DNA from 3 places in the Fodinicurvata halophila genome. Region 2 is predicted to be linked to each of the others. Evidence: riboswitches for the same ligand, from Rfam matches in the RefSeq annotation. Region 2 holds a riboswitch; each other region holds the start of a gene.
The links. A riboswitch is a leader RNA that binds a small molecule or an ion and turns the genes downstream of it on or off. The one in region 2 is predicted to bind thiamine pyrophosphate.

Region 1: linked by a shared signal. The riboswitch ahead of ACFOW6_RS03055 (ABC transporter substrate-binding protein) and the one ahead of thiO (glycine oxidase ThiO) in region 2 are both predicted to bind thiamine pyrophosphate.
Region 3: linked by a shared signal. The riboswitch ahead of ACFOW6_RS07985 (ABC transporter ATP-binding protein) and the one ahead of thiO (glycine oxidase ThiO) in region 2 are both predicted to bind thiamine pyrophosphate.

What each region holds. Positions count from the first base shown of each region.
Region 1 is NZ_JBHSCW010000001.1:654,062-659,603, reverse strand. Features, by position in the region: gene ACFOW6_RS03070 (HpcH/HpaI aldolase/citrate lyase family protein) at 1-98, shown strand, start outside; gene ACFOW6_RS03065 (esterase) at 247-1,218, shown strand; gene ACFOW6_RS03060 (TenA family protein) at 1,254-1,961, opposite strand; gene ACFOW6_RS03055 (ABC transporter substrate-binding protein) at 1,958-2,926, opposite strand; TPP riboswitch at 3,012-3,130, opposite strand; gene ACFOW6_RS03050 (F0F1 ATP synthase subunit delta) at 3,395-3,994, shown strand; gene atpA (F0F1 ATP synthase subunit alpha) at 3,994-5,523, shown strand.
Region 2 is NZ_JBHSCW010000011.1:145,007-150,548, reverse strand. Features, by position in the region: gene ACFOW6_RS16875 (amino acid ABC transporter permease) at 1-740, shown strand, start outside; gene ACFOW6_RS16870 (amino acid ABC transporter ATP-binding protein) at 777-1,532, shown strand; gene ACFOW6_RS16865 (thiamine phosphate synthase) at 1,504-2,142, opposite strand; gene thiG (thiazole synthase) at 2,142-2,915, opposite strand; gene thiS (sulfur carrier protein ThiS) at 2,935-3,144, opposite strand; gene thiO (glycine oxidase ThiO) at 3,157-4,344, opposite strand; TPP riboswitch at 4,333-4,430, opposite strand; gene cysG (siroheme synthase CysG) at 4,599-5,542, shown strand, end outside.
Region 3 is NZ_JBHSCW010000003.1:668,578-674,119, forward strand. Features, by position in the region: gene ACFOW6_RS07965 (peptide chain release factor 3) at 1-523, shown strand, start outside; gene ACFOW6_RS07970 (O-methyltransferase) at 566-1,231, shown strand; gene ACFOW6_RS07975 (DUF192 domain-containing protein) at 1,261-1,719, opposite strand; gene ACFOW6_RS07980 (acetoin utilization protein AcuC) at 1,730-2,869, opposite strand; TPP riboswitch at 2,951-3,054, shown strand; gene ACFOW6_RS07985 (ABC transporter ATP-binding protein) at 3,049-3,816, shown strand; gene ACFOW6_RS07990 (ABC transporter permease) at 3,813-4,580, shown strand; gene ACFOW6_RS07995 (monovalent cation/H+ antiporter subunit A) at 4,745-5,542, shown strand, end outside.

The sequences.
Region 1 (5,542 bases), on a different contig from region 2:
GCGCGGTCACCCTCGACGGCCGCCTGATCGACATCGCCTCCATCAAGCAGGCCGAGAACCTGGTCAACAAGGCCAAGCAGATCTCCGACGCCGGCTGACGTCCGGACGTCGAAGCAAGACGGTCATAGACCCCGCGGCAGTTCATCATGCCGCGGGGTCTTTGCTTTCCGGGCCTGCCTTCCACCAGGATCACGGGCATGATCGCGGGGACCTGACAGGCGAGACCCAACAGGCGGGAAGGACGACATGAGTGAGCCACTGAGACTTCGCGATTTCGGCTCGTTCCATGTCGGAGGTCGCAGGCTCGAACTGTCCGGCCAGGATGTCCGCATGGTGGATACCGGCAATCCCGAAGCGCCGATGCCGTGGGATCGCAATGGCCGCTATCTGGCGGATCAGATGTACGTGCAGTATCTGCTGCCGGAAACGCGCCGCTCGGAGGTTCCGGTTGTCTTCCTGCATGGCGGCGGCCTTTCGGGAACCACCTTCGAAACCACTCCTGACGGCCGCCCCGGCTGGGTCAACCTTTTCGCGCATGCAGGCCACGACGTCTACAATACGGATGCTCCCGAACGCGGTCGGGCCGGATTCCTGCCGTATGAGGGGTTTCGCGACGGGGAGCCGGAATGCTTCAGCTTCGACACGCCGCTCGGGACCATGAGGATTGCGGCAGACGCGGAGGCGCGCGCGGACGATCCCGAACTGAGGCTTCTGCCGAACTGCCAGTTTCCCATTGAACAGTGGCCGGCCTTCGCCAGCCGCTTCAGCCCTTTCTGGCTGCCCATGGGGCAAGGGGTGATGGAGGCATTGGAGGCGCTGCAGGCGCGCATCGGCTCATTCGTCCTGCTCGCCCATTCTGCGGGCTGCAAGTACAGCCACGCCTATGCGGAACGCCACCCGCATCATGTGGAGATGCTGATTTCCGTCGAGCCCCTGGCGATGGGGCAGGCGGCGGAGCGGACCCGCCGGATCCCCCAGCTGGTGGTCTGGGGCGACAATATCGCGCTGGACCCGCTTGGCCGCTGGCCGAAGATCCGGGCTGAGGCCGAGCACTACACCGAGGCCGTGAGTGCGAACGGCGGGCAGGTCGAGGTGCTCGACCTGCCCCAGCTCGGCCATACCGGGAACACGCACCTTCCCATGCTGGACAGGAACTCGGGTCAGGTTGCCCGGCTGATCCTGGACTGGATGGAGCGGCAGGAAGGCCGGGCCTCCTGACCGGGTTTGCGGCCAGTGAACGCTGCGGGCGGTCTCTACCGCCTCGCCTCCGGATCATAGGCATGATCGAAGAAGCGTTCCTCCAGCTGCATCATGTGGCGGAAGGTGCGGCACATCTGCTGCTGGACCTCCGGTGTGGCGGCGGCGCCGACGCGCGAAGTCTCGTCGCGCAGCCAGGTGACGAACTCCTCGAACTCCGGTAGGGCGTGCAGGTCGATCCATTCCGCCATCCAGAACGCCTGCGGCCGGCGATCGCCGCAGGCTAGGCCCCAGGTCAGGTAGCTCCATTCCGCCGCCAGCAGGGTCGCCAGGACCTGGGGATAGGAGCCGCTGCGCCCCGAGTCCTGCAGAACCGAGAGCAGTTCCGCCGTCACGGGAGCCAGCTCGGGGTCCCGCCATTGCGTTTCGGGCACGCCAAGAGCCTGGAAGGAACGCAGGAAATAGTCGTTCTCCTCGCTGGTCACGGCGGCCAGGAAACCGGCGAAGGGCCGCTTCTGCGGCATGGCCGGGGCATAGGCCACGGCGTACCCCAGCAGGCTGACGAAGCTGTCGACGAAGGCATAGTCCTGGACCAGGTAGCGGGCGCAGACCTGCGGGTCCAGGGTGCCCTCGGCCAGTTCCTCGGTGAAGCGATGGGCCGTGGCCTTCGTCCAGAAGGGTTCGGCCGACTCGCGCAGCCAGTCGTGGAAGGCTGCATCCGGGTTTTCGTTGAGGAAGGCCTGGAAGCTTTCGGGAACAGTCATGGCCGCTCTCCTTGTTCGCGGGACAGGTCGGTAACGTAGTCGCTCAGCGGCGGGGGATCGGCGATGATGCCGGCCTCTTCCAGGAAGGCGGCGAAGCGGCGGTAGCGATCCCAGTCCACGGCTGCCGGGCGCAGGGCGAAGCGGGGCAGGGTATCGCTCCAGGCGCGTCGGTTCAGTTCGTCGTCCAGGTCGTCCTTGTAATCGGCGAAGAGCTCCCAGCTTTCCTGGGGATGATTGACCAGGTACTGGACGCCGCGCTCAAGGGCCTCGACAAAGGCCGGAAGGCGCGGATCCTCGAGCTTGTCGCTGTTGGCCAGGACGATCAGTTCGTCATAGGCGGGCACGCCTTCCTCCTCGACATAGAAGGCCCGGCCCTCGGCGCCTTCCAGCTGCAACTGGTTCAGCTCGAAGTTCCGGTAGGCGCCGATCACGGCGGCCACCTGGCCGCTCAGCAGCGCCGGGCTGAGGGAGAAGTTCACGTTGACCAGTTCCACATCCTCGAGACCGAGGCCGTGGCGGGCCAGCATGGCGCCGAGTACCGCCTCCTCGACTCCGCCGACCGAGTAACCGACCTTGCGGCCCTTCAGGTCGGCGATCTCCTTCACGGGGCCATCCTCCAGGGCCAGCAGGGTGTTCAGTGGCGTGGCGACCAGGGTGGCGATTCGGGTAAGCGGCAGCCCCGCGGCGGCCTGGATGTGCAGCGTCGGCTGGTACGATACGGCCAGGTCGGCCCGGCCTGCCGCCACCAGCTTGGGGGGATCGTTGGGATCCGCCGGTTCGGTGAAGCGGACCTCGATTCCGGCGTCGTCGAAGAACCCCTTTTCCTGCGCCACGATCAGCGGGGCATGATCGGGATTGATGAACCAGTCGAGCAGGACCTCGAGTGGTTCGTCCTCCTGCGCGTGGGCAAGGGGCGCGTTGAGAAAAAGGAAGAGGCCGGCGAAAAAAGCGAACAGTCGGGACACGTCATCTACTCCCTCAATGGTCCGGCGTCGACGGGTGCGGTCGAGGGAGAGAGGCAGGCCCGGAGCTGCTCTTGCATGGCCTGTGCGGACTGTCCCTTCCGTTCCCTAACGCCGGCATGATCCGGATCAGGTTCTAAGGGTTTCCGCGTCTCTTCGGCGGACTCTCAGCCCTCATGAAACATGAGGACACCCCCAGGAAGTCCGGTCAGTCTGTTCGCGGAGCGCCACGGCGTCAAGCCGCCAGGCCGGCTGCAGGGCCTTCTCCGAGCGATCCCGGACGGGGGAACTGAAAAGCCGCCGTGGCGACTTGCACTGCCCGGGCCCCTGTGATACCAACCGCTCGCACGAACGGGGGCTAGCCCGTTTCAGGCAATTCACTTTTGGTCTCACCGCAGCCGCGCTGTCCGGGTCGGAGAGTGCACTGCGACGGGGTTATTGCGAAAGCAGGCAGAACGGCATGCTCCAGGCATGCCGGCGACTGTTCTCTTTCCGGGGAGCGACTGGGGTTTGGCAGGAAATACGACCTCCAAAGACGGTCTGGCAGAGCGCTACGCTCTGGCTTTGTTCGATCTGGCAGACGAGGCGAAGTCCCTCGACGCCGTGGCCGAGAATCTGCGCGGGCTCAAGCAGTTGATTGAGGAAAGCAGTGACCTGCAGGCCCTCATCCGCAGTCCGCTCTACGGGCGCGACCAGCAGTCGAAGGCAATGCAGGCGGTCCTCGAGAAGGCCGAGGCCGATGACCTGACACGTCGCTTCGTGCTGGTGATCACGCAGAACCGCCGCCTGTTCTCGCTTCCCGATATCATTGATGCCTATCTTGCCGAGCTGGCGCATCGCCGCGGCGAGATCAGTGCAGATGTCACCGCTGCCGTGTCCCTGACGAAAACGCAGGAAAAAGCGTTGCTCGACACCATCGCCAAGTCGGTGGGGGGCAAGGTGCAGCTCAATGTCAAAGTCGATCCGGACCTGCTTGGTGGTCTGATCGTCAAGGTTGGCAGCCGCATGGTCGACACGTCGATCAAGAGCAAGCTGCAGAGACTTCAGTTCGCGATGAAAGGGGTTGGGTGATGGACATCCGCGCCGCGGAAATATCGGCGATCCTCAAGGAGCAGATCGAGAACTTCGGCGCCGACGCCGATGTGGCCGAGGTCGGCCAGGTTCTCTCGGTCGGGGACGGCGTGGCCCGTGTCTACGGGCTGGACAACGTACAGGCCGGTGAAATGGTCGAGTTCCCCAATGGGATCCAGGGCATGGCCCTGAACCTGGAGAACGACAATGTCGGCATCGTGCTGTTCGGCGAGGACCGGAACATCAAGGAAGGCGACACCGTCAAGCGTACGGGCCGCATCGTCGACGTTCCGGTGGGCAAGGAACTGCTGGGCCGCGTGGTCGACGCGCTCGGCAACCCGCTCGACGGTAAGGGGCCGATCAAGACGGAGCAGCGCTCCCAGGCCGAGGTCAAGGCACCGGGCATCATTCCCCGCAAGTCGGTGGAGGAGCCGGTCCAGACCGGTCTCAAGTCCATCGACACCTTGATCCCGATCGGGCGCGGCCAGCGCGAGTTGATCATCGGGGATCGCCAGACCGGCAAGACCGCGATCGTCACCGATACCTTCATCAACCAGAAGCAGGTCAACCAGACCGACGACGAATCGCAGAAGCTCTACTGCATCTACGTGGCGATCGGTCAGAAGCGTTCGACGGTCGCCAAGCTCGTGAAGATTCTCGAGGATCACGGCGCCATGGAGTACTCCATCGTCGTGGCCGCCACAGCCTCGGATCCGGCGCCGCTGCAGTTCCTGGCGCCCTATACCGGCTGTGCCATGGGCGAGTACTTCCGCGACAACGGCATGCATGCCGTCATCAGCTACGACGACCTGTCCAAGCAGGCCGTCGCCTATCGTCAGATGTCGCTGCTGCTGCGCCGCCCGCCGGGCCGCGAGGCCTTCCCGGGTGACGTCTTCTATCTGCACTCCCGCCTGCTGGAACGTGCGGCAAAGATGAACGACGAGCACGGCGCCGGGTCCCTGACCGCGCTGCCGATCATCGAGACCCAGGCCGGCGACGTTGCCGCCTACATTCCGACGAACGTCATCTCCATTACCGACGGTCAGATCTTCCTGGAGACCAGTCTGTTCTACAAGGGCGTGCGCCCGGCGGTGAACGTCGGTCTCTCGGTGAGCCGTGTGGGTTCGGCCGCCCAGACCAAGGCGATGAAGAAGGTGGCCGGCACCATCAAGCTGGAGCTGGCTCAGTTCCGCGAGATGGAGGCCTTCGCCCAGTTTGCTTCGGACCTCGATGCCTCCACCCAGCGCCTGCTGGCGCGCGGGACACGGCTGACCGAACTGCTGAAGCAGCCACAGTACAAGCCGTTGGCCTTCGAGGAACAGACCTGTGTGATCTACGCCGGTGTGCGTGGTTTCCTGGACAAGATTTCGGTGGACAAGATCGGGGACTTCGAGGCCAAGTTCCTCGACGAGCTGCACGACAAGGGCAAGGAGATCCTGGATACGATCCGCAAAGAAAAGGATCTTTCCAGCGAGACGGACGAGAAGCTGAAGTCCTTCCTGGAGGACTTCGTCAAGACCTACGTCTGAGTCATCTCCGCAGTACGGA
Region 2 (5,542 bases):
TGGGGCTGCTGCTTTTCTCGGCCGGCGTAGCCGAGGCCCAGAACGGAGGCGGTCGCGAGGGCGTCTTCTCGATCCTGGTCAAGTGGACCCCGCTGCTGCTCCAGGGCTTTGTCTTCAACCTGATCATATCGGTCCTGTCTATGGCGCTGGGGACTGCGGTCGGGGCTTTTCTTGGCCTCATGCAGATCTCGCTGTTGCCGCCAGTGCGGGCCGGAAGCTGGTTCGTGACTCAATTCTTCCGCAATGCGCCTTGGCTGGTACTGCTGTTCTACGCCATGTTCATGCTGCCGTTCCAGTTCGAGATCGGCGGCATGACCATCCCCTTCCCGGATTGGGTGAAAGCGGTTATCGGCCTCAGCCTGCCGGTCATGGCCAATGTCTCGGAACTGGTCCGCGGTGCTGTCCAGTCGATCCCCTCGGGGCAGTGGGAAGCGGCCGAATCCCTGGCCTTCACACGCCGCCAGCAGATCTGGCAGATCATCATGCCACAGTGCATCAAGCGGATGCTGCCGCCTTGGATGAATCTCTATGCCATCCTGACCATGGCCACCGTCCTGGCCTCGGTGGTGGGCGTGAACGAGGTCATGACCCTGGCTGACCAGGTGAAGGCCGCTGAGGGCGGGCGCACCGACCTGTTGGCGCCGCTCTACGGGTATCTCCTTCTGTTGTTCTTTATCTATTCCTATCCGATCGCGCGGCTGACCATGCGTCTAGAGCTCAAATACGCGGTGAAGATCTGATCAGAACGGCCGGAAACGGCGAAAAGGGACTCTTGCATGAGCACAGCAAACTGGACCGACGACCAACCGATTGTCTCGCTGAAGGACGTGCACAAATCCTTCGGTGACTTCGAGGTCCTCAAGGGCATTTCCTTCGACGTCAAGAAGGGCGAAGTGATCTGTATCATAGGGGCTTCCGGATCCGGAAAATCCACGCTGATCCGCTGCATCAACGCACTGACCGAGATCAACAGCGGATCCATCAAGGTCGAGGGGATCGAGGTCAACGATCCCAACCTGAACAAGCTGGAACTGCGCAAGCGCGTGGGCATGGTCTTCCAGCAGTATAACCTTTTCCCCCATCGTACGGCGCTGCAGAACATCATGATGGCGCCTGTCCAGGTTCTGCGGCAGCCGAAGCAGGAAGTTGAAGAGCGGGCCCATGCACTGATGAGAAAGGTTCGTCTCGACGGTAAGGAGCACGCCTATCCGGGCGAGCTTTCCGGGGGGCAGCAACAGCGCGTCGCCATCGCCCGCTCGCTGGCCATGAACCCGGAGGTCATGCTGTTCGACGAGGTGACGGCCGCCCTGGATCCGGAAACGGTGAAGGAGGTCCTGGCCACCATCAAGGAATTGGCCCAGGAGGGCATGACCTGCATGCTGGTGACCCACGAGATGGGATTCGCCAAGGAAGTGGCCGATCACATGTACTTCACGGACAATGGCGTGATCGTGGAAGACGGCCCGCCCGCCGAATTCTTCGCCAATCCGAAGGACGAGCGCACTAAGCAGTTCCTGGGGCAGATCCTCTGATCGCCTGTAGCAGCTGCCGCACCGTCTCTTCCGGTGCTTCAGCGCGCATGACTTCTCCCATCACGGCGAGCCCTGTGGCTCCGGCGCTCAGGCAGTCGCGCGCATTCGCGGCTGTCACGCCGCCCAGCGCGAGGACAGGCGGTGCGATGCCGTCTGTCATTCTGCGCAGGCCGTCCAGTTCCAGGGCCGGCCCGTAACCGGGTTTGCTCTCCGTCGCAAAGACCGGGCTCAGAGTGGCATAATCCGCGCCTTCCGCTGCCGCGGCCACGATATCCTTTCTGGAATGTGCCGACACCCCGATCACGGCGGCGTCCCCCAGAGCTGCTCGGGCGAGGGGGATGTCGCCCGGATGTTGCAGGTGGACACCGGCCGCGTCGACCTCCGCGGCCAGGCTCCAGTCGCCGTTTATGAGCACGCGGCCTAGATGCCTGCAGGCAAGTTCGCACAGCCGCTCCGCCAGAGCTCGGCGCTCCGTGTTGGCCAGGTCCTTATCACGCAGCATGAAGTTGCGGAGTCCTGCGCTGAAGGTCCGTTCGGCAATCTGCTCGAGGTCGTGCCGTGCCTGGTGCCGATCGCTGATGACCAGCAGTTCGGGCACTTTTCCGACCATTACGAGCCTACCAGCCCCATCTGCGGGCTTGAGGCCTCGGCATGCGTACGCTTGGGGATGCGCCCGGCCAGATGCGCCGCACGGCCGGCTTCGCATGCATGGCGTACAGCGCGGGCCATGGCGACGGGATTGCGTGCTTTCGCCACGGCTGTGTTCAGCAACACGGCATCACACCCCAGCTCGAAGGACTGCACCACGTCAGAGGCCGTCCCCAGTCCGGCATCGATCACCACCGGCACCTCCGCGCGCCGGCAAATCAGCTCGATGTTGGCCGGATTGGCCACGCCCATGCCGGAGCCGATCAGCGAGCCCATGGGCATGACGGCGGCGGCGCCCGCATCCTCCAGCCGCTTGCAGATCACGGGATCGTCATTGCAGTAGGGCAGGACGGTGAAGCCGTCCTTCACGAGCTCCTCCGTGGTCGAGAGCAGCTGTTCCACATCGGGATAGAGGGTTTCTCGGTCGCCGATGATCTCAAGCTTCACCCATTCGGTTTCCAGGGCTTCGCGGGCCAGCTGGGCCGTCAGGATGGCATCGCGCGCCGTTTCGCATCCGGCCGTGTTCGGCAGGAAGTGATAGCCGTCCAGCAGGTCCACCGGACTTTCCGCGTGACCTTCGAGATCCATGCGGCGAATGGAGAAGGTCACCATTTCGGTGCCGCTTTCCTCCACGCAATCCAGCATGATCTGCAGGTTGGGGTAGCTCGAGGTGCCGAGGAAGATGCGATTGCCGAATTCCCGTCCGGCAATCACGAGAGGCGTGTCGTTGGACATGAACTCGAGTCTCCTTCGCTCAACCGCCCGCCAGGGGACGGACGATTTCGATGCGGTCGCCCTCGGCCAGGGCTTCTTCGGACCAGCTGGCGCGTTTGACCAAGGCGCCGTTGCGCGCGATCGCGATTCGGCGGGCCGTCGGGTCGATCCCGCGTTGCTGCAGCAGATCCTGCAGCGTCCCGGGTTCGACGCGGGTCGTTTCGCCGTTGAGATTGATGTTCAGGGACATGGTCGAAGTATCCTATGCACTCTGCAGTAGCGGTTTCTTTCTGTTCGTGGAACGAGGCTTGAAGCGTGCCAGTGAAAACGGCCGGGCTGCCTCGGGCATCTCTCCCGTCAGGATCTGTTCGGCCAGGCAGTGTCCGGTGACCGGGGCCAGCAGGATGCCGTTGCGGTGGTGGCCTGTTGCCAGGTGGAGGCCCGGCACGGGGGTCGAGCCCAGCACGGGCGCGTCGTCGCGGCAGCCGGGACGAAAGCCGCTCCAGCTCTCGAGCAGGGGCAGGTCCTCGATGCCGGGCAGGGCTCTGCGGGCCCCTTCGATCAGGGCATAGAGGCCGCCGGCCGTTACGCTGTCGTCAAAGCCACGTTCCTCCACGGTCGCGCCGATGATCAGGCGTCCGTCACGGCGCGGCACGCAATACACCTGCTCGGTCCAGAGGACATGCTCCAGAAGCGGTGCCGCCGGGTCCATCTGCAAGGCCAGGGATTGTCCTTTCAAGGGCCGCACCGGCGGTTTGGCCGCATCCGGCAGGCCGGGCAGGCCACGGGTCCAGGCGCCGGCCGCCAGCACCAGGTGCTCGGCCTGCAAAACCTCGCCGTTCGCAAGATGGATGCGCTTGGCGGAGTCTTCCGGGCAGTCGAGTGCGGCGACCTCGGTGTGCTCACGCAGCTCTCCGCCGGCGTTCACGAAGGCCCGCTTCAGGCCTTCGGCCAGTTGCCGGTTGTCGACCTGGTGATCCTCCAGACTGTAAATGGCGGCGGCAGCGCTCTGTCGCAGGTGCGGTTCGCGTTCGCGCACCTCGCGTCCCTCCAGCCACTGCAAGGGCAGTCCCAGCGCGCTCTGGAAGTCGTGCCGAAAGCGCAGGCGATCGACTTCGTCGCGGTTGAGCGCCACTACCAGGGTGCCTTCGTCCCGATAATCCGGACGCAGTCCGCTCGCCGCTTCCAGGCGGTCCAGGAAAGTCGGCCAAAGTTCCTGGGCCCAACGGGTCAGCTGCAGCAGCTGTTCCTCGCCGGGCTCGCACTCGGCGGCCGCGGCCAACATGCCGGCAGCGGCATGCGTGGCCGCCTGGCCGCAGCGCTCGCGCTCGAGCAGGGTGACCTGCTGGCCGGCCTCCGCCAGCTGCCAGCCGATCGCCAAGCCGCAGACACCGCCACCGATGATCACGGTCTGCAGGCGTTCGCCGTTTCTGTGTTTCGTATCTGCCACGTTGCTCCCTTCGCTGGCATGATCCAGTGCAGGTTCCATGGGTGTGATCTCAGCCGCCTGTCTTGGCGGCACCCCAGATTTTCAGGCTGACTCTAAGATGAAGGCGAGGCCGTTGCCTTGCAAGGTTTTCGGCGAAATTTATTAACATTTATAAAATGTATAAATATTAATAAATCCACACAAAGTGTGAAATTATTTGACTCCCGAATCATATTGCGCAAATATAAGGGGGATCGAGAGATTTATACACTAACATGCGTGAAAATATCTGGCTCACGATGAAATACTTCCCTCTGTTTCATGATCTGACGGATGCTCCCTGCCTGGTGGTGGGTGGCTCCGAGGCGGCGGCCCGCAAGGTGCGTCTCCTGCAACGCACGGAGGCCGAAATCCACATCGTTGCACCGGAGATAAACGAAGAGCTGGGCGAACTGGTCTCCGCCGGCAGGGCGCATTGGTATCCGCGCCGCTTCCGGGCACGGGACCTGGATGACAAGAGCCTGGTCATCGCCGCCTCCGGTGACGAGCGGATCGATGGTCGGGTCTCCCGCCTGGCGAGGGCGCGCCGGCAGCCCGTCAATCTCGTGGATCGGCCGGCGCAATCCTCCTTCATCGTGCCAGGCATGATCGATCGGGATCCGGTCACGATCGCGATTGCCAGCGGGGGCAGTGCGCCGGTCCTGGTGCGACAGCTGCGCGAGAAGATCGAGGCTCTGCTGCCCGCGCGTCTTGGCGCACTGGCACGCTTCGCCGACCAGTTTCGTCCGGCCGTGAAGGCAGTGATTCCCGGCGAGGAGGGACGCCGCCGATTCTGGTCGCGCTTCTTCCGCAGCGGCGTGGCCGAATCGCTGCTGCAGGGCGATGAGCGCGGCGCGCGTGAACGGATGCTGGGCCTTGTCAATTCCGCGCCGGAAAGCCGCGGCAATCTCACGGGAAGTGTCGCACTGGTCGGCGCCGGTCCGGGCGACCCGGACCTGTTGACCTTCCGTGCCGTCCGCCTGATGCAGGAAGCCGACGTCGTGGTTTACGACCGGCTGATTCCCCAGGGGGTGCTGGATTGCGTGCGCCGGGATGCCGAGCGGATCTTCGTGGGCAAGGCGAAGGGCGCTCACAGCAAGAGCCAGGATGAGATCAACGAGATCCTGCTGCAGCAGGCCCGCGGCGGAAAGCAGGTCGTGCGCCTGAAGGGCGGCGATCC
Region 3 (5,542 bases), on a different contig from region 2:
AGCCTGGGCCGGCGACGTCATCGGCATTCCCAATCACGGCAACCTGCACCTGGGCGACAGTCTGACCGAAGGTGAGGAATTGCACTTCAAGGGGCTGCCGGCCTTTGCTCCGGAACTGTTGCAGAAGGTTCGTCCCAAGGACCCCATGAAAGCCAAGCATCTCGGGCGCGCCCTGCAGCAGTTGGCAGAGGAAGGAGCGGCCCGCGTGTTCAAGCCGATGATGGGGGCCGACTGGATTGTCGGCGTCGTGGGGTCCCTGCAGTTCGATGTCATGGCGGATCGTATCCGCACCGAGTACGATATCCCGGTGATTTTCGAACCGACTATCTATTTCACGGCCCGATGGCTGGAGGCTGACGACCCAGCAGTCATCAAGGGATTCGTCGAGTCCAACCGCTCCAATGTGGCCGAGGACCATGAAGGCGAGCTGGTCTTCATGGCCCGGAATGCCTGGCATCTGCAGGACGCACAGGACACCTACCCTGCCGTGAGGTTCCTCGCCACACGGGATGGTGCTGTCTGAAGGCAGGCCCACGGAAGAGCGCACACAGAATAGAGAGAAGTCATGTCGACCGAGCACGTCTCCGTAACTCCTGAGCTGTTCAACTACATACGCCAGGTTTCCCTGCGGGAAACCGATCTGCGGCGCGAGCTGCGCGAGGAAACGGCAGGGCTGCCCGAAGCTCAAATGCAGATTCTGCCCGAACAAGGCCAGTTCATGGCCCTCCTGCTTCGCCTCATGGGAGCGCGAAAAGGCCTGGAGGTCGGCACTTTCACCGGCTATAGCGCCCTGTGTTTCGCGGAAGTCCTGCCCGAAAACGGACATCTCGTCTGCTGTGACGTCAGCGCGGAATATACGGGCATTGCGCAACGCTATTGGGAAAGGTCGGGGCTCCGCCACAAGATGGACCTGCGGCTGGCACCTGCCTTGGAGACCCTCGATCAACTGATCGCGAACGGCGAACAGGAAACGTACGACTTCTGCTTCCTGGACGCCGACAAGGAAAACTACACGAGCTATTACGAGAAGGCGTTGGAACTTCTGCGCCCCGGTGGCCTGCTGATGGCCGACAATGTCCTCTGGAGTGGACGCGTAGCAGCAGAAAGCAGCGACCAGAGCAAGGCGACACAAGCCCTGAAGCTTTTCAACAACCAGCTGGCTGGCGATAGGCGAATCGAGCTCTCCCTGTTGCCCTTTGCCGACGGCCTGACGCTCGTGGTGAAGAAATAATCTCGGATTACCTCAAGCCTGATTTCACTTCACTGGAGAGCCGGGTGGTGAACCTGATCGCCTTCGTCAATCCCGAGACGCTGAGTCACCCCTGCATTGACCTCCAGAACGGCCTTTGCCGGCCCTCCTGAGGGAATCGACGTAGTCGATTCCGGTATAGTCCGTTGGGCTATTCGAACGATCTGACCGCCCTCGTCGATGAATATGATATCCAACGGGATGAGAGTGTTTTTCATCCACATGGAGATGCGCTGCGATCTGGGATAAAGGAAAAACATCCCAGTGCCCTCTTCCAGGGAACGTCTGAACATCAGACCCTGGGCACGCTCCGCATTCGTGTCCGCGAGCTCCACCTCGAACTCATGGGTCTCACCGGTCGCAGTTTCGATGGTCAGTTGCGAGCGCTCTGCCTCCTGCGCCACGACCGGCAGCCCGAGGATGATAATGACAGAGAGTGTAAAGAAAACCTTACAAGCTTTTTTAAACATTCATCTTTCCTCAGGAGAGAACCTGACGCGCGGCATTTCTGACTTCCTCGCGAACCGAACCATAGCGAGGGCGATCCGCAAGTGTGGTGAACCAGACCTCAGGTGGATTCCGCCCACGGCTGTGTCGCCACTGCAAGCCTGACAGGATATCACGGGCTGCCGACGGAAGGCTCTCTGGAATTTCCAAACCGTTCAGTGTCGCCCAGACCCCGACCCAGGCACGAGCTACGGACCAGGGATTGTAGCCGCCTCCTCCCAGAACCAGGAGACGCCGCGTCTGGAAAGTCAGCGCGGCAACCGTGCTCCAGAGCGACTGATTGGACAAAGAAAGACGGCTCAGTGGATCATCTTCCAAGGCATCCGCGCCGCACTGAAGCACGATGACTTCCGGCCCCACACGATCGATCAACGGCAGAACCGCCGCCTCCAAGAGGAAAGCGAATTCACTGTCATTGAATCCTTCGGGCACCGGAATGTTCCGTGCGTGGCCGCCCGCCCTGTCCTGAAGGCCGCCAGGGCCAGGCCTGGTCCCCGCTTTTCTGTCCATGGGCCAGCGATTGGCTTCATGTATGGAAAGAGTAAAGACACGCGGATCGGCATGAAAGGCATCCTGGACACCATCTCCGTGATGCGCATCGATATCCAGGTAGAAAACGGAGCCGATCCCCCTGTCCAGCAGAGAGAGGATGGCCAGAACCGGATCGTTGAAATAGCAAAAGCCACTGGCGCGGGCCGGTCGTCCATGATGCGTTCCACCCGCCGGGCTGTAAACGGGAATACCTTCGAGAAGCCAGTCGGCCGCCGCGATCGAAGCACCGCAGGCAGTCGCCGGCCGCCTGAAGATTTCTGGGAAGACAGGATTGCCGTTCACCCCCAGGGCAAAGCGCTTCTTGACCTCCTCGCTGCAATGCTGTGTCTCTTCGGCCCGTTGAACAGCGGCAATGTAATCGGGGCTGTGGAAACGAGCCAGTTGATCCGGAGTGGCTCGCGGACTGTCGATGTAGACCTCCTCCGGAAGCCAGCCCAGAGCCCGGCAAAGATCCATGCAGGTCGACACGCGCGGAATTGCCAGGGGATGCAAGCGCCCGTAACTGGAATGCCGGTAGATCTCACTGCCGATGAAGCGTGGTGATGCCTGTTGTCCCTCCATGTGCGCCTATTTAACTCGGTTGACGTGCAAAGCAAACGAACCGCTTGGCAAAGTTGGGCCGAAGCGGGCATAGTTTGCACCGAAATTCACCGGGGGAGCCAGTCCTGGCTGAGAGGCGCCTGCGGGCGCGACCCCAGAACCTGAACCGGTTCATGCCGGCGTAGGAAGTGTGTCCACACATGTCTTCACCCGCCATATCCCTCGACAGGATCAGCCTTTCGTTCAAGAGGGCCTTTCTGTTCCATGAGTTCAGTCTCGAGATCCCCGGCGGCCAGACAACCTGTCTGTTGGGGCCGTCCGGGGTGGGCAAGAGCAGTCTGCTGCGACTCATCGCTGGACTCGAGGCTCGGGACAGTGGAACCGTGACCTGTGAAGGCGCACTGCCCTTGCGGGGCAATTTCTCCTATATGGCCCAGCAGGATCTTCTGTTGCCCTGGCTGAGACTGCGGGAAAATGTCTCTCTGAGTGACCGGCTCCAGGGGCGGGCACCCGATCCGGGACGAGCCGAAGGGCTCATCCGACGGGTCGGCCTGGCCGGCCACGAGGACAAGCGGCCCGCCGCTCTCTCAGGTGGAATGCGCCAGCGCGCGGCCCTGGCCCGCACGCTTTATCAGGAGCGCGACATAATCCTGATGGACGAGCCATTCTCCGCCGTCGATTCCATTACCCGACTGGAATTGCAGGACTTGGCCGCCGAGGTTTTTCACGACCGCACTGTCTTGCTGGTAACCCACGACCCTCTCGAGGCCTTGCGTCTCGGACATCAGCTTCTGGTCCTGGCCGGCCAGCCTGTGGAAATCACTCAGCGCATCGCCCCAACGGGAAATCCGCCGAGGGACACGGGAGCCGAGGAAATGCCGGAACTGCACAAGCTGCTGATCGACAGCCTGCGTAGAGCTCACGCTCAGGCGATGGATAGACAACGAGAAGGCCAGAGCGTGGAATGATCCCCATTCATCTCAGACAGAAACTCAGGCCTCTGGTCATACTGCTGGGACTGATCGTCATCTGGCAGGCTGCTGTCTGGCTGACAGGAGCACCCGCATATATCCTGCCGTCTCCGCAACAGGTTGGCTTGGTGCTGGTCGAGCGATGGCAGAGTCTGGCCTGGAATGCGGGGATAACGCTCAGCGAAATCCTGCTGGGCTTCCTGCTAGGCACCATCATCGGTCTCTGTTCGGCCCTGCTGATTGCGGCATTCAGACCACTGCGGCTATGGCTTCTGCCGCTGCTCGTGGTCAGCCAGGCCATTCCGGTATTCGCATTGGCCCCGATTCTCGTGCTCTGGCTGGGCTACGGCATGGCCAGCAAGATTGCGATGGCCAGCCTGATCATCTTCTTTCCCGTGACGACGGCCTTCTACGATGGTCTGCGCCGCACCGAACCGGGATGGCTGGATCTTGCCCGAACTTGCGGCGCATCCAACTGGGCAACCTTTCGACACATCCGTATTCCTGCGGCGCTCCCCGCCCTCGCCTCGGGACTTCGTGTGGCGGCGGCTGTGGCCCCGATCGGGGCCATCATCGGCGAATGGGTCGGGGCCAGTGCCGGCCTGGGACACCAGATGCTGAATGCCAATGCCCGCATGCAGGTTGATGTCATGTTCGCGGCACTGGCGGTCCTGGCCGCACTGGCACTTGGCCTCTATTTCCTGATCGATCGCGTTTGCCGGTGGGCCTTGCCCTGGTCGGCCGAAGCCATCCAGCCATGAACTTTACGTGTGGTGCGACCGCTTCCTGGCCGACAGCTTCAGCAGAAAAACGCGCATTGCTGTACGGGTTTTCTTGATTCCGCCGTTCGTGTCACTAATCTGGCGCGGCAATTGCCGACGGCTCCGCCGTCACCACAAGATGCTGGATGCTTTGCAGGGGAAGCATGAGTCTCGCCTTAATTGTTCTACTGCCGTTCATCGGCGCCTTGTTTCCGGCTTTCCTGATTCGTGGAGGGCGGAATGCCTGTGCCTACGGAACGGGCTCCTTTACGCTTGTGGCCCTTATCCTGTTGCTGGTGCAAGCTCCGGCTGTCTTCGGGGGAGAGGTCCTGCAGGCACGATTCGAGTGGCTCCCCCAGCTTGGCCTCAACGTCAATTTCTTTCTCGATGGACTGGGCTTCCTCTTTGCCCTGCTGATTCTCGGAATCGGGCTGCTGATTATCCTCTATGCACGGTTCTATCTCAGTCCCCAGGATCCAATGGGGCGCTTCTACGTTTACCTGATGCTCTTTCAGGGCGCGATGGTGGGCATCGTCCTGTCGGACAACATCCTGCTGCTCCTGATTTTCTGGGAATTGACCAGTCTCAGTTCGTTCCTGCTGATCGGCTACTGGCGACAGATGCCGGAAGCCCGTCAGGGCGCGCGCATGGCCCTCGCGGTTACGGGCGGCGGCGGCCTGGCCCTGATCGGTGGCATGATCCTTCTGGGACAGATTGCCGGCTCGTACAACCTTTCGGACATCCTGCAAGCGGGTGACCAGATCCGCAGCTCGGATCTCTACCTGCCAGCCCTGCTGCTGATCCTCACCGGGGCCTTTGCGAAGTCTGCGCAGTTTCCGTTGCACTTCTGGCTGCCCCACGCCATGTCGGCCCCGACCCCGGTCAGCGCTTACCTGCACTCCGCCACCATGGTGAAGGCGGGGGTCTTCCTTTTAGCCCGCGTGTGGCCCGCCCTTTCCGGT